One region of the Halobacillus salinarum genome, then DNA from elsewhere that is predicted to be linked to it. Evidence: a T-box and tRNA genes for the amino acid it is inferred to sense, from the RefSeq annotation. Region 1 holds a T-box; the other holds one or more tRNA genes.

Region 1 (7,468 bases):
AATATCCGATTATCCGGCGCTCCGAGAGTTCTCGAGGCAAGAACAAATTCCTGGTTTTTTAATTTGAGAATTTGTCCCCGGACGATCCTGGCCATCGATATCCATCCGGTTACCGTAATTGCGATCGTTATGGAGAGAATACCTGGTTCCAAAATCAAGATCATTAAAATTACGACAACTAAGTTTGGAATCCCGAGCAAAATTTCGATAACCCGCTGCATGTAGTTATCGACTCGTCCTCCGTAATAGCCGGAGATCCCACCGTATGCCACACCAATGACCATATCAATGGCAGCTGCCAGAAACGCAATGTATAGAGAAATCCTGGTACCGTGCCAAGTCCTTGTCCACAGATCACGACCAAGGCCATCCGTACCAAACCAGAAATTTTCCTTTAAATCTTTTGCTGCATAAACATCATATTTTGCTTTTACTTCAGCTGGCTCGCCATTACTTCCATCATTGACGACATTCGTAGTAATATACTCTTCCTGATTGTTAAAGCGCATCATCGCTTTCTTTTCAGCTTCTTCTACTGTATCTGCGGTTTGTGTAGTAGTCAATTTACCGCCTAAACCTAGCCAACCTAAACCTTCAACCTTTGGGGCATCTTAGCCCGGGATAAATCTTGTTCAAACTGACCATATTGATTCATGTAAGGACCAAATATCGCCATCAGTGTTAATATGATAAGCACTGCAAGACCGATCATTGCGCCAACGTTTTTACGTAAGCGTTGAAACGAGTCCTGCCAGAAAGAAAGACTGGGACGGGTAATTTTTTCAATATCCGTTTCTTTAGTTTCTACAGGAACAAATAAATCTTTTGATGGTTTGTGGTTTTCCATAAATAGTTACTCTCCTTCTGCAAGTCGAATTCTAGGATCAATGACTCCATAAAGCAGGTCAATGACCAGGATGATGAATATAAAAAGGAAAGCAAGTAATAACGTGGTACCCATAATGATAGGGAAATCATTAGTATTAACTGCTTTAACAAACTGCTCACCGATTCCTGGTACAGCGAAGATGTTTTCAATAACTAGAGTACCTGTCATTAAGCTGACAGCTAAAGGACCAAGTACTGTAATGAGGGGAATAAGCGCATTCCTTACTCCGTGTTTAAACACCACTCCAAATTTATTTACACCTTTCGCACGTGCAGTTGTAATATAATCTGATCCCATAACCTCAAGCATTTCAGTTCTCATAAAGCGGGCTGCAACTGCAATTGGGAAGATGGCCAACGCTACGGTTGGTAATACTGTGTACTGCCAGCCTTCCCACAAGGCAACTGGGAACCAGCCTAACTTTACACCTATGAAATACTGCAGGATTCCTGCAAATACAAAGGATGGAATTGATTTTCCGATAACGGCTACGAATACAGAACCGTAATCAAGAAAACCGTTATGGTAAATAGCAGATATTAATCCGAGCAGCATACCAAGAATTGTCCCTATTATCATCGCCTGTATACCAAGCTGAATAGATGGACCAACACGTTCCATTAGAATCGTCGTCACTTCTCTGTTATCAAACTGGAAAGAGATACCTAGGTCACCTTGAACTAGATTTACCATATAATCAAAATATTGTACTGGTACTGGATCATTCAATCCATACTTTTCTAAAACAACTGCCTGCTGTTCTTCTGAAAGCTTATCAGCTGCCGTGAGGGGAGTTCCTGGAAGGAACTTCATTAAGAAGAACGTAAAAGTAGCAATTAGAAACATCGTTATAAGCATGTAGATTAAACGCTGTATAATATAACGAGTCATCCCAACACCTCCTGTTAAATTAACCCTCTATCTATAGTTTATGAAAATGACAGAAATTTGTCTATTATTAGAAAACTTTCTGTACAGGGAAAAAGAGAGCATATGCCAATTTGGTCAACATATACTCTCTCCCTATAATCAGCCTATATTTGGTTTATATCACATAATTGTTAAATTATTTACCTTCAATATAAGCGTGTTTGTAGCTGTAATCTGGTCCCATTGGGTTAACTTGAACGTCTTTGACGTAAGGCTTCCAAAGCTGGGCTCTTGCACGCTGGTAAAGCGGAACAAGTACAGCGTCATCTTGAATAAGCATTTTTTCAGCTTTGTAGAAGTTCTCAAAGCGTTTTTCAGGTTCTAGAGCGTACTCATTACCTGCTTGTTCAATCAACTGATCATACTCTTTACTAGAGTATCCAGTTTTATTGTTCGCACCATCAGTTACCCACATATTCAAGAATGTGTTCGGGTCAATGTAGTCAGGACCCCATCCAGCATTTTGGATCTGATAGTTCATGTTTGTGTCACGCTGCAGACGCTCTTTAAATGGTACTGAAGTTACTTTAACAGTTAAACCATCAAGCTGCTCCAGCTGGTCTTTAATATAAGCGTCAAGGTTCTTAGCAGTTTCAGTGTCTCCGCCAAGATACTCAAGCGTAATTTTATCTTTTCCTAATTCTTCTTTCGCTTCATTCCAAAGCTGTTTAGCTTTATCAACATCATAAGAGACAAGTTCTCCGTTAACTTCACGGAAGTCTTTGCCAGACTCAGGGTCTTTTACGAAGTTTTTAGGAATATCGCCGTCAGCAGGAATGGAACCATTATTCAGAATAACGTCAACCATGCTCTGACGATCAATAACCATTTGCATTGCTTTACGAGCTTTTACGTTACCAAGTACATCATTAGCTTTTTGGTTAAGTTTTAAGTAGAACAATGTCGGTTCTTCTTCAACTTTAAAATCATCAGATGAACGGTATTGGTCTACGAATTCAGCAGACAAGTTAACACGGTCAACTTCGCCTGTTTCGTAAAGGTTAACACCAGTGGCTGTATCTTTTACTACTTTTACATTAATCTGGTTAAGTTTTACGTTGTCAGCATCCCAATAATCTTCATTCTTTTTAAGCGTCCAGCCTTCACCGTGGTTCCATTCAGTGATTTTGAATGGTCCGTTGGAAAGTAAAGTGTCCGCTTCTAGTGCGTATTTGTCACCTTTTTCTTCAACAAACTTTTTGTTTAAAGGTAGGAACGTACCGAAAGTTGTTAAAGATTTAAAGTATGGAATTGGTTTTTCTAAAGTTACCTTGAAAGTGTGCTCATCAACAGCTTCTACACCTAACTGATCGACTGGTTTTTCTCCATTAGAGATAGCTGTAGCGTTTTTAATTACTCCACCCATCATATAAGGACCGTACTCTGAACCAGTGTCAGGATTTACGGCACGCTGCCAAGCGTAAACGAAATCGTTGGCTGTGACTGGATCACCATTTGACCATTTGGCGTCACGCAGATGGAATGTCCAAGTCATACCATCGTCGCTTACTTCACTTTCTTCCGCAATACCTGGTTCAGGCTGAGCGTTTTCTCCAAGACGGTAAAGACCATCCATAGTAGAACCTAAAAATTGAAATGCAACAGCATCTGTAGCTAGTGATGCATCCATTGTAGGAATTTCAGCTGAATCCATAATGTTAAGTACTTGCTTACTGTCTCCGGAAGCATCACCGGAACTATCACTGCCGCTGTCTCCGCTGGAGCTTGAACCTTCATCTCCGCCGCCAGAACAAGCAGCAAGGAACATGCTCAGTACTAGTGCGAGTACCAGCAATAACCAATTTGTCTTTTTCATGTAGAAAATGACCTCCCCTAAAAAATTTCCAAATTTTATAGTAGACAAATTGTCCACATATCGAATTATACAAGTTTTCTAACTATTTTGCATTAAGATTTTTTCTTAATATCGGATTGAAGCCTATCATTATTACGTTTCAATGACACAAAATGAGACTTTTTACCTAGTTTATTTTACAAGTTTTTGAGTCGAAAATCTATTAAATATGAGCGAATTTGTATAAAAATATTTGTATAAACCCCAGTAAATCAGCTTTTTAACGCGTTTGTCTATTAAAGGATTTGAATATGTCATGCATTTTTTGGTAATTACAGAATTTTCTGTTTGTTAATAGGATTTACGATTCATTAATTATCATAAACGTGCTATAATATTTGATAGCTTTTAAAAGAGGGTGGAAAGATGAATATCCTATTAAATAAGTGGTTGATGATCGTGATCAATCTCGCCTTAACAACCATATTATTCTTTTTGCTGGCACCAGCTTATGATCTCTTTCATTATATTAATCAGTTGTTTTATATTTCTTATTTCTATTTGTTTGTAGGACTGCTGATGCTCGTAATCAGAGGAGGCTTCTTTGATGCTATTACCTACAGCTTCCGCAGGTTTCACGGAATGACTTCAAAGCGAAGAGATTATATGGATGATTGGAAAACAAAGCCTCTCCCGTCGCAGTCGATAAACCGCTCTTGGCTTAATTTTTTTATCTTCCATGGAGTTACTTTAACTCTCGGCTTACTTGGTTTACTCGCCATTTACTACCATGCTTGAACATTGCGTTTAGATTTTGAATCTTCTATAATAAATAAGCTAAGTAAATAATAATAAAGCATTGAAGAAGTGTGAAGTACTCTTATTAACTCCCTATCACAGAGAGGCTGTGTCCGGTGCAAACAGCTTAGGATAATAAGCGGGAAATGGAACTTCCGAGCTTCCTTTGGCGTATTTCGGCGTTAACGAATGAGTTGACTTTTTACTATATAAGTAATTAGGGTGGCACCGCGGTTCATTCGTCCCTTGTTTATCAGAGGGATGAATGAATTTTTTTATACTTTTTTAGGAGTGATAGCATTGAAAACTATTTTTTCAGGAATTCAGCCAAGCGGTACATTGACACTAGGGAATTATCTCGGCGCTATGAAAAATTTTGTAGACCTTCAGGAGGATCAAAACTGTTATTTCTGTATCGTAGATGAGCATGCGATAACCGTACCGCAGGATCGATTAAAATTAAGAGAAAATATCCGTTCCCTCGCTGCTCTTTATTTAGCTTCAGGAATTGATCCGCAAAAGTCTACTTTATTTATCCAATCTGAAGTTTCAGCACACACCCAGCTTGGGTGGATGCTGCAATGTGTAAGCTATATAGGGGAATTAGAGCGAATGACGCAGTTTAAAGATAAATCGTTAGGTGGTAAAGAAGGTGTCTCTGCGGGGCTCCTCACCTATCCCCCTCTTATGGCATCAGATATTCTTCTCTACAAAACAGATATCGTTCCTGTAGGTGAAGACCAGAAACAGCATTTAGAGCTCACTAGAAACCTTGCTCAACGGTTTAATAATAAATATAATGATATTTTCACGATTCCGGAAGTGAGCATTCCCAAGGTTGGAGCAAGAATCATGTCTCTTCAAAGTCCTGATAAGAAAATGAGTAAATCAGATGAAAACCAGAAATCATATATTTCTATGCTTGACGATGAGAAAAAGATAACGAAAAAGATAAAAAGTGCAGTAACAGATTCCGAGGGCGTAGTAAAGTTTGATAAAGAAAACAAACCTGGAGTGTCCAATTTATTAACGATACATTCGTTATGCAGCGGGGAATCCATCGCAGAATTAGAGAAACGATATGAGGGAAGAGGTTATGGTGAGTTTAAACAGGGAGTGGCAGATGCCATTATACAGACTCTCAAACCTATTCAGGAAAAATATGAAGCTCTCATACATTCCGATGAATTGGATACCATTCTGGATAAGGGAGCTGAAAAAGCCTCTATAACTGCGGAGAAAATGTTAAAAAAAGCGAAAAAAGCTATGGGGTTAGGACGCGTTAAAAAATAAAAAAAAGCCAGAATTGAGCATTTCCTCAATTCTGGCTTTTTAAATGCTGAGTAGAGACATCATGATGCTCGCCTTGCCAAATGGTTTCAAAGAACGGCTGTCCTTTGATTAATTTCTTGCATAACTCTTCGTGATAAGAACTCCAGCCCTGGATCGTTCCTCCATATAAATGATCCCATGCTTCTTCATTTGTCATTTCTTTTATTAGAGGATATTGAGCTGGATCCCACTCTGTCAGCCAATACCTTATTTCCTCGGGATGGTCAGAATGCTTCAATTGATCGAGAGCCATCATCAACAGCTGTTTGAGCTGACGTTCCCTTCTCGTTAATCCTGACATCTTATCTGGACCAAGCGAAAGAATATGATGTTCTTTGACCGCAGTAGCTTCTATATTATAATGTTCCGGTCTCTTTCCTTCCACCATTTCAAACACTAGTCGTTCCTGCCGAGGAATGAGTCTGCTCTTCTTTACTGGAAGAGTATAGCCTAAGGTATCAAAGACAATTACGTCTTTTCCATTCGTTACAACCGCGGCGTACTCTACTGTAACTCTCTCTTGATTCTTTTTCATATACGTTCTTCGATGGATGTCCTGGAGCAATGAGAGCGGCAAATCTTGAAGATCATTTTCAATAAAATCGAATAGTTCGTCTTCTACATGGACAAGCGGAATCTGGTCAATGAGTTCAATTCCATCTTCTTTACGCCATTCGTGGAAGCGGCAGATGTTGTATCCGTTTTCCTCACCTTCAAACCAATTCACCCATAAGTCATGCATATATAACATTTAAGACCCTCACTTTCACTCAGAGCTTCTCTTTAGGTTACATTATGACCAATGTTGGCTTTTTTATTCTTTAAAACCATATTTTACAAAAATCAATTCTTCATCAGCATAATTGCGAGAGTAATCATCATTAATCCTGCTGGTAATAAGTAGCATTCCACACGAGACTGTATAAGAATAAGAAACTCCCACCAGCCTAATCCGGCTGGCACGAGGTTAAGATAAGTGATTGTGACCGTACCGCCCACCACTGAGAATCCGAACCCGGTTAAAAACAAGAGCCATTTCCACATGTACACCCCTCCGGCTTGTCCTCCTATATACAGCGTATGATTGCAAATGGTCATTCATTCTTTCATCCATTCGATCTATTACGACATAATTACCCTTTACTTGTTAGCAAAATACAGGTAAATTAAATAGCAGAGGTTTTTTGAAAGAAAGGATGATTTACATGGCGAATTCTCGCAAAATGCGGAAAAGCCGTAAAAAGAAAAGGAAAAGAAAAATAATCCTTGCCTTTATCTCTCTTTTATTTCTATTAGTAATAGGATATACAGGATATCAATATATAGCAGGTAAAAATGAGGCAAATAGTAAAGTCTCCGGAGAAACACAAGGCGGCCAAGGTGGTCTGCAGGAAACCACCAGCAAATATAAAGATGAATTTAACGGAGTAAAAAGCAATGATGGGAAGACAAATGTACTATTACTTGGTGTTGATCAACGCAAGAACGAAATACCTCGGTCAGATACCATCATTATTGCTCAGTATGATCCCAAAAATAATACGGCTAAAATGGCGTCAATTATGAGAGACACTTATGTCAATATTCCCGGGCACGGGTATAATAAAATTAATGCCGCTTTTGCTTTCGGTGGACCGGAATTATTAAGGAAAACCATTTCTGAGAACTTTGGAGTTGACTTAGAATATTACTCCATCGTAGATTTTAACGGTTTTGTTCAGATC
Region 2 (7,468 bases), 220 kb from region 1:
GGTGGTGAAGGCGAAGAGGTCACACCTGTTCCCATGCCGAACACAGTAGTTAAGCTCTTCAGCGCCGATGGTAGTCGGGTCGATCCCCGTGAGAGTAGGACACTGCCAGGTTTCAACTGTTCCACCGTAGCTCAGTGGTAGAGCAATCGGCTGTTAACCGATCGGTCGTAGGTTCGAATCCTACCGGTGGAGCCATTCTATGGAGAGCTGTCCGAGCTGGCCGAAGGAGCACGATTGGAATTCGTGTAAACCGTTACCACGGTTTCGAGGGTTCGAATCCCTCGCTCTCCGCCATAAATACACTTTCCTAATAGCTGGCCCGTTGGTCAAGTGGTTAAGACACCGCCCTTTCACGGCGGTAACACGGGTTCGAATCCCGTACGGGTCACCAATTTATTTTAAGCCAGCTAGCGGTATTTCGCTTAAGCACGACCGCACTCCGGAGGATTAGCTCAGCTGGGAGAGCACTTGCCTTACAAGCAAGGGGTCGCAGGTTCGAGCCCTGCATCCTCCACCATTTTCGCAAGATTTCACCGAAACACCTTGCAGCACGACGAACAGTTGAACAGAAACATTTTTATGGGAACAACAAAAGATATTCCCACATTATCGCGGGGTAGAGCAGTCTGGTAGCTCGTCGGGCTCATAACCCGGAGGTCGCAGGTTCAAATCCTGCCCCCGCAACCATAATATCCAATTAACTACTTCGATTCCACTTCTTTGCTAATTGGAAATAGGAGCCCTGTAAGGGCAACCAGATTAATTTAAATATGGTCCGGTAGTTCAGTTGGTTAGAATGCCTGCCTGTCACGCAGGAGGTCGCGGGTTCGAGTCCCGTCCGGACCGCCACTTTACATAGAAAATCATTGTTTATCACATAATCGGCTCGGTAGCTCAGTCGGTAGAGCAACGGACTGAAAATCCGTGTGTCGGCGGTTCGATTCCGTCCCGAGCCACCATTTATCCGACTTGCAAACATGGGGATACAAGTAGGAAGTCCAGAGAGATGGACATAGTTATTTAAATATGGAGGGATAGCGAAGTTGGCCAAACGCGGCGGACTGTAAATCCGCTCCCATCGGGTTCGTAGGTTCGAGTCCTACTCCCTCCACCATTACATCTTAGGGGTATAGTTCAACGGTAGAACAGCGGTCTCCAAAACCGCCGATGTGGGTTCGATTCCTACTACCCCTGCTTTTCATTATGGCGGCTATGGCGAAGGGGTTAACGCACCGGATTGTGGCTCCGGCACTCGAGGGTTCGATTCCCTCTAGTCGCCCTTTAATAATTTTATTACGCTTTGGGCCATAGCCAAGCGGTAAGGCAACGGTTTTTGGTACCGTCATGCGCTGGTTCGAATCCAGCTGGCCCAGCCATTTGCGGGAGTAGTTCAGTGGTAGAACACCACCTTGCCAAGGTGGGGGTCGCGGGTTCGAATCCCGTCTCCCGCTCCATTAATTTCATTCATTTTTCATTTGTTTATGAATAAGATATAATATTAATGATTTTTCAATGGCGGCATAGCCAAGCGGTAAGGCAGAGGACTGCAACTCCTTTACCACCGGTTCGATTCCGGTTGCCGCCTCCAATTATTTGCCGGTGTGGCGGAATTGGCAGACGCGCACGACTCAAAATCGTGTTCCTTCGGGAGTGTCGGTTCGACCCCGACCACCGGTACTCATTAAAACGAAATAATGATTTAATCAGAAGACAGGATTACTCAAATCCTGTCTTTTTTATATATGCCAGCTTTTTCAACTAAAGTTAAAAAATGCTGTTGTTTTCCTAATTTAAAAGGGATAAGATTAAAACGTACACGGATTAACCCTGATCTTCACTTATCCTCTTTTTTACTCTCTCTTCACCGTAGTACATAGGCAAAATGGAAAGCGGATACATGGAAGCTCTCGGCAGTTTATTTATTAAACCTTAGGAGGTCATTATGGGACGTTTAGTACATTTTGAAATTCATGTAGATGATATGGAGCGGGCGAAGAAGTTCTATGGTGAAGTATTTGGCTGGAAATTTGAAGACTGGAGTGAATTTGCCGGCATGCCTTACATGGGGGCTGTGACTGGCGATGAGAATGAGCCTGGCATCAACGGGGCGTTGATGCAGCGCCAAAGTGCTCCTCCAGAGCAGAACCAGCCTATGAATGGCTACACTTGTACGATGGCCGTAGAGGATTACGATGTGACAGAAGCAAAAATCACTGAAAACGGCGGCACGGTTGCGCTGCCAAAGTATGCGCTCCCTGGTATGGCTTGGCAGGGATACTACCTGGATACAGAAGGAAATGTATTTGGCATCCACCAGCCGGACGAGAACGCAAAATAGAATGATAAAGCAGACGAAAGGCTTCAGCAGAAATGCTGGAGTCTTTTTCTATCAAAGGGAACATAAAATACACATTGTTCATATTAAGTTTATATTTCTTTGCTATGATCCTCATGTACTCATTTTTAGGAGGAATATTAATGGAACATTTATTGAATAAGAAGCGAGGTTCTACTCAACCGGAATTAGCGGTTGAAGCAAAAGGACTCGTAAAAACATTTGGTAACAACCGGGCCGTTGATGGGGTGGATTTGAAGGTTCCTACTGGTTCGATCTACGGGGTACTTGGTCCGAATGGAGCTGGCAAGACGACGACAATTCGGATGCTGGCCACTTTACTTCGCGCCGACGGAGGGTCTGCGAAAATCTTTGGACATGATGTAGTAAAAGAACCGCAGATCGTGCGGCAGTTGATCGGCGTTACCGGACAGTATGCATCGGTGGATGAGTCCCTGACAGCTATGGAAAATTTAATGATTTTTTCGAGACTTTTAGGACTCAGCCGGAAAGAGGCACGCCGCAAAGCCGTGGAGCTTCTTGAGGAATTCGGCTTAACAGAAGCTGCGAAGCGTCCGTTGAAAAATTTCTCCGGCGGGATGAGGCGCCGTCTTGATTTAGCTGCCAGTCTTATTTCCCAGCCCCCGCTGATTTTTCTTGATGAACCGACGACGGGACTGGATCCGCGTACGCGAAATCAGATGTGGGATACAATCCGCAGATTAGTGAAAATGGGTTCAACCGTGCTTTTGACGACCCAGTATTTGCAAGAGGCCGATGAATTGGCGGACCGGGTTGCAGTCATTGATCGTGGAAAAGTCGTGGCAGAAGGAACGGTTGATGAATTGAAATCTTCGATTGGAAGTTCCTCTTTACAACTGACCATTCAGGATGCAAAGGACATCGACGAAGCTCGGAGAGTTGTGGAACAAGTGCTGCAGGCACAATCGAATGTACGTCCTGAAGCAGGAGTTATTACAGCCCCGATGAACGATGCCGACAGGGCTACCGACTTATTAATCAAGCTTAGGGAAGCAGGGATTCACTTAACTGAACTAAGTGTGCAGAAACCAACACTTGATGAAGTATTTCTCACAATCACGGGTCACGGAGTGGATCATTCTTCCAATGATATTCAGGAAGATGCAGAGGAGATGAGTGTATGAGCACGAGTACAATAAAGCCTGTTTCACAGCGCCGGTTAAAAAATAAAACCAGCTTTCGCCAGTCCATTCGCAATTCACTGACGATGGCCTTTCGAGGTTTGTTAAAAATCCGGCGGACGCCTGAGCAATTATTTGATGTTACGTTGCAGCCGATCATATTCACCCTCATGTTTACTTATATTTTTGGCGGCGCCATTTCAGGAGATGTAAAAAGCTATTTACCTGTTATTATTCCGGGAATTCTTGTTCAGACGGTGATCACGACATCGATCGTTACGGGTGTCCAATTGCGGGAAGATATGGACAAAGGGGTGTTTGACCGGTTTAAGTCGCTGCCGATTGCAAGGATTGCCCCGCTGGCAGGAGCACTCTTGGCAGATACTATCCGCTACACGATAGCGACGGTGCTTACATTTGCTATGGGCTATGTGATGGGCTACCGGCCAGAGGGTGGAATTGAATTTGTCTTATTAGCAGGTCTACTAGTGATTGTCAGTTCGTGGGCGATCAGCTGGATCTTTGCGTTTTTTGGAGTCATCGCAAGAACCGCTTCCAGTGTTCAAGGGATCTCAATGATCGTGTTATTTCCGCTGACGTTTCTGTCGAATGCCTTCGTACCGGTAGAAACGATGCCGGATTGGCTGCAGTGGTTTGTGAAGATTAATCCGATTTCCCATCTCGTCTCTGCAGTCCGGGAACTTGCCAACTCTGGAAGTGTCGGCTGGGACGCAGGTATTTCCCTCTTGGGAGCGGCCGTAATTGTGGCTGTTTTTGCGCCGATTACTGTGCGGGCTTATATGCGCCGTACTTAAATAGGACTGATTTGGCTTAAAAAACCCTGGTCAATGAACCAGGGTTTTTTTGTATCTCTAAAAATGTTTTCGCTGAATTAACTGGGATATCCCGATAAAAAGTTAGAATCGCTGAATTAACTGAGAAATCGCTGGAAAAACACTAGAATCGCCGAATGAACGGGGGAATCGCTGGAAAAATTCTAATATCGCCGAATTATCAGGATTCCCGCTGAAAAAAATCAAATTCCGCTGAATTATCCTGATTTCCGCCGGAATATCTCATATTCCGCTGAATTACCAAAAATATCGCTGAAAAAACTAGTTTCGCTGGAATATCCCGATTTTCGCTGAATCACATCACTTCCGTCCCATCCCATCATTATTAAAAAAAAAGCATTGAAAAACGACACTAATGTCGTTATAATAAATTTAATAAAACGACATCAGTGTCGGTTTGGAGGCGGAAAAAATTGAAGAGATTAGCGAGCAATAAAGGCTACGTCACATTAATGTCAGCCCAAGCTATATCCAGTATTGGTGATTGGCTTAGTATCGTAGCGGTCATCACCCTTGTCGGCTTGAAGTGGGAGGCTTCGCCTTTTGAGGTTTCACTCGTCATTTTATGCCTTGCCGCCCCAATGGCTCTGTTCGGTCCGGTGGCAGGGACGATCGCGGATCGTTTCAGCCGTAAAGCATTAATGATCACTTCCGATGTGATTCGTGCCGGTTTAATTCTTGTTTTAACGATAGCAGGGAGTCTTTGGGTCGTGTATCTTTGCTTGTTTTTGACCGGGATTTTTTCCGCTGTATTCATTCCGGCGAAAAACGGAAAATTAAAAGAGCTTGTGGAAGAGAGAAGTATGAAAAGTGCGATGTCCATCACTTCCATGATTGATTCAAGCACGAAGATCCTAGGACCGCTCTTGAGCGGAATCTTTGTAGCATTGATTGGGGCAAAGCCGGTATTTATCGTCGATTCGGTGACATTTGTGTTATCAGCGATATGTATTGGTTTCCTGCCGGCAGCTGTTAAGGCAGTACAAGAAGAAAAGAAAGAAGCAGGTAAGAGCTTTAAAGAGGAGTTTCTAGCAGGCTTGAGTTTTATTAAAAGTAATCGCGTCATTATGGTAGGGATGTTTTTCTTAGGGATCAGCCTATTGATCCTGCAGCTCTCAGACTCCCAAATCATTGTTTTGATCAGAGGATTGACGACTGCTTCCCCCGATTTATTTGGCTATATCGTGACGGCAGCGGGTGCAGGAACCTTCCTTGCCGGACTACTCCTTACGAAAAAGACAGATTATCAAGCGTTTCCTTTAATGCTGGCAGGAGTTTGTGGAATAGGCATAAGCTTTGGTATGATGGCCGTACTTACATTTTATGATCTGCAATTATCGGACCTGTGGGGGCCGATCCTTGGTCTTTGCGCCGGGTTTGCGGCAGGACTTGTCTTTGTACCTTTTCAAGCGGCGGTGCAGACGGATACCCCTGTACACATGACGGGAAGAGTGTTTGGTGTCGTCAACAGTGTAACGACGACGGCAACCATTATCGGACCGTTGCTTGGAGGATGGCTCGCTACTTTGATCGGAGTGGTTCCGACGTTTTTAATCACAGCCACTTTGTTAGTAGTGCTTGCTCTAGCAGGGTTCGTTACAAGAAATAAACTGGAAATGGGGAAAAGTGATGGCGCCGAAGGTAAGCAGAGAGTACCTGGAGAACCGGCGGGCTGATATTTTAGCTGCCGCCAGGGACGTATTTATCGAACATGGCTATGAAAAAACAACGATGGCTCATGTGATGGAAGCAGCGAAAATCAGCAGAGGCGGACTCTACCAATATTTTTCAAATAAGGAAGAATTATATGAAGCGATTTTAGAAGAGAGACTTGCTGAAGTGGTGGAAGAAACTGAGAAACTATTAGAAAATGAGGTTTCTTCTTATTGGGATCTACTCATGCAACGGTTATTTGGGGACTGCATGAAGCCGGATGATCGAATGGACCCGCTCATACCGAGCACGCTGGAATTTTTTATTACAGGAAGAAGTGAGGAGCGGAGAAGGGAGTATGGACGAAAACGTTATGCTTATGGGGTCAAATTATATGCTGGCGTAATTCAAGCCGGCCAGCAGCACGGAGAATTCAGTAAGCAGTATGACGGGGAGTTGTTGGCACGTTCCATTATTGCCTTCACAGATGGATTGGCTCTTGACCATGCTATTCTTGATGATAAAAAGGAACTCCAATTAAAACAGCAGTCACAGCTGATCGTAGATTTCTTACAAGGAGCGCTTAAAGTGGATTATGATTCATAGAAGGGAGGAGGACGATGAAACAAGAGCGGCTGATAGAAAAATTTGATCGTCAGGCAGATAAGTATGAGCGCAGACGAAGGAAGGAAACGAAAAACCACTGGAGGAGAAAAATTTTTACTTCAGCCAGGGGGAAAACTCTGGAAGCAGCCGTCGGGGCAGGGATGAACTTTGCCTTTTTACCTGCCGACATTGATTACACAGGCGTCGATTTCAGTCGCGAGATGTTGAAAAGAGCAGAAGCTGCTGCTGGGAACTATCCTTTTACTTCCCAATTTATTCTTTCTGATGTTGAAGCGCTTCAAGTACCAGAAGACTCCTTTGATACCATCATCTCCTCGGGTACATTGTGTGCTTACCCTGAACCAGGGATAATACTAAATTTGTTTCAACAATGGTGTCGACCTGAGGGGCAGGTTTTATTAATGGAGCACGGGTTGTTTGATTCCGCTTCTTTAGCCTTCCTTCAGAAAATCGTTGATCCCGTGGCCCATTCATGGCTCGGTTGTCATCAAGACAGAAACATTCTAGAGCTAGTTTCTAACTCGAAACTGAAAATTGTCCGCCAGGAAAAAGGCTTTCACGGGGCATTGAACCTAATCTGGGCGAAACCGTAAAGAAAACCCGTTCTCCAGCTATTGGGAAAAAGAGATGTTTTATTCTGCTTTTGCAAACATTTCCACGAGCAGTAAGGAAACAGCACCTAGAGCTGTTCCAAATTTACCTAGATTTGAGAAAACAATCTCTGTTTCTTTGGCTTCTTTTGTTAGAGCTTTTCTTGTGATCGTGGCTTTAATTGGATCGAGAAGCAGGTCGCCTGCATTTGCCAGACCGCCGCCAATCACGATACGTTCAGGGTT

The links. A T-box is a leader RNA that pairs with one kind of tRNA and senses whether it is charged. The one in region 1 lies ahead of trpS (tryptophan--tRNA ligase), so its partner is inferred to be a tRNA-Trp.
Region 2: it encodes a tRNA-Trp, which carries the amino acid that the T-box ahead of trpS (tryptophan--tRNA ligase) is inferred to sense. The anticodon was not compared.

The regions. Positions count from the first base shown of each region.
Region 1 covers NZ_CP095073.1:3,122,600-3,130,067, forward strand. The annotation lists partial or broken gene opp3C (oligopeptide ABC transporter permease) at 1-847, opposite strand, end outside; gene opp3b (oligopeptide ABC transporter permease) at 854-1,780, opposite strand; gene MUN89_RS16140 (peptide ABC transporter substrate-binding protein) at 1,956-3,635, opposite strand; gene MUN89_RS16145 (DUF3899 domain-containing protein) at 4,041-4,412, shown strand; T-box leader at 4,465-4,662, shown strand; gene trpS (tryptophan--tRNA ligase) at 4,713-5,705, shown strand; gene MUN89_RS16155 (YjbA family protein) at 5,731-6,495, opposite strand; gene MUN89_RS16160 (YuzI family membrane protein) at 6,588-6,788, opposite strand; gene MUN89_RS16165 (LCP family protein) at 6,950-7,468, shown strand, end outside.
Region 2 covers NZ_CP095073.1:3,342,386-3,349,853, reverse strand. The annotation lists rRNA gene rrf (5S ribosomal RNA) at 1-111, shown strand, start outside; tRNA gene MUN89_RS17380 (tRNA-Asn) at 121-195, shown strand; tRNA gene MUN89_RS17375 (tRNA-Ser) at 202-294, shown strand; tRNA gene MUN89_RS17370 (tRNA-Glu) at 317-391, shown strand; tRNA gene MUN89_RS17365 (tRNA-Val) at 442-517, shown strand; tRNA gene MUN89_RS17360 (tRNA-Met) at 611-687, shown strand; tRNA gene MUN89_RS17355 (tRNA-Asp) at 773-849, shown strand; tRNA gene MUN89_RS17350 (tRNA-Phe) at 884-959, shown strand; tRNA gene MUN89_RS17345 (tRNA-Tyr) at 1,029-1,114, shown strand; tRNA gene MUN89_RS17340 (tRNA-Trp) at 1,124-1,194, shown strand; tRNA gene MUN89_RS17335 (tRNA-His) at 1,207-1,279, shown strand; tRNA gene MUN89_RS17330 (tRNA-Gln) at 1,302-1,376, shown strand; tRNA gene MUN89_RS17325 (tRNA-Gly) at 1,380-1,454, shown strand; tRNA gene MUN89_RS17320 (tRNA-Cys) at 1,515-1,588, shown strand; tRNA gene MUN89_RS17315 (tRNA-Leu) at 1,596-1,677, shown strand; gene MUN89_RS17310 (VOC family protein) at 1,943-2,338, shown strand; gene MUN89_RS17305 (ATP-binding cassette domain-containing protein) at 2,479-3,501, shown strand; gene MUN89_RS17300 (ABC transporter permease) at 3,498-4,313, shown strand; gene MUN89_RS17295 (MFS transporter) at 4,766-6,028, shown strand; gene MUN89_RS17290 (TetR/AcrR family transcriptional regulator) at 5,982-6,611, shown strand; gene MUN89_RS17285 (class I SAM-dependent methyltransferase) at 6,626-7,225, shown strand; gene MUN89_RS17280 (ROK family transcriptional regulator) at 7,265-7,468, opposite strand, start outside.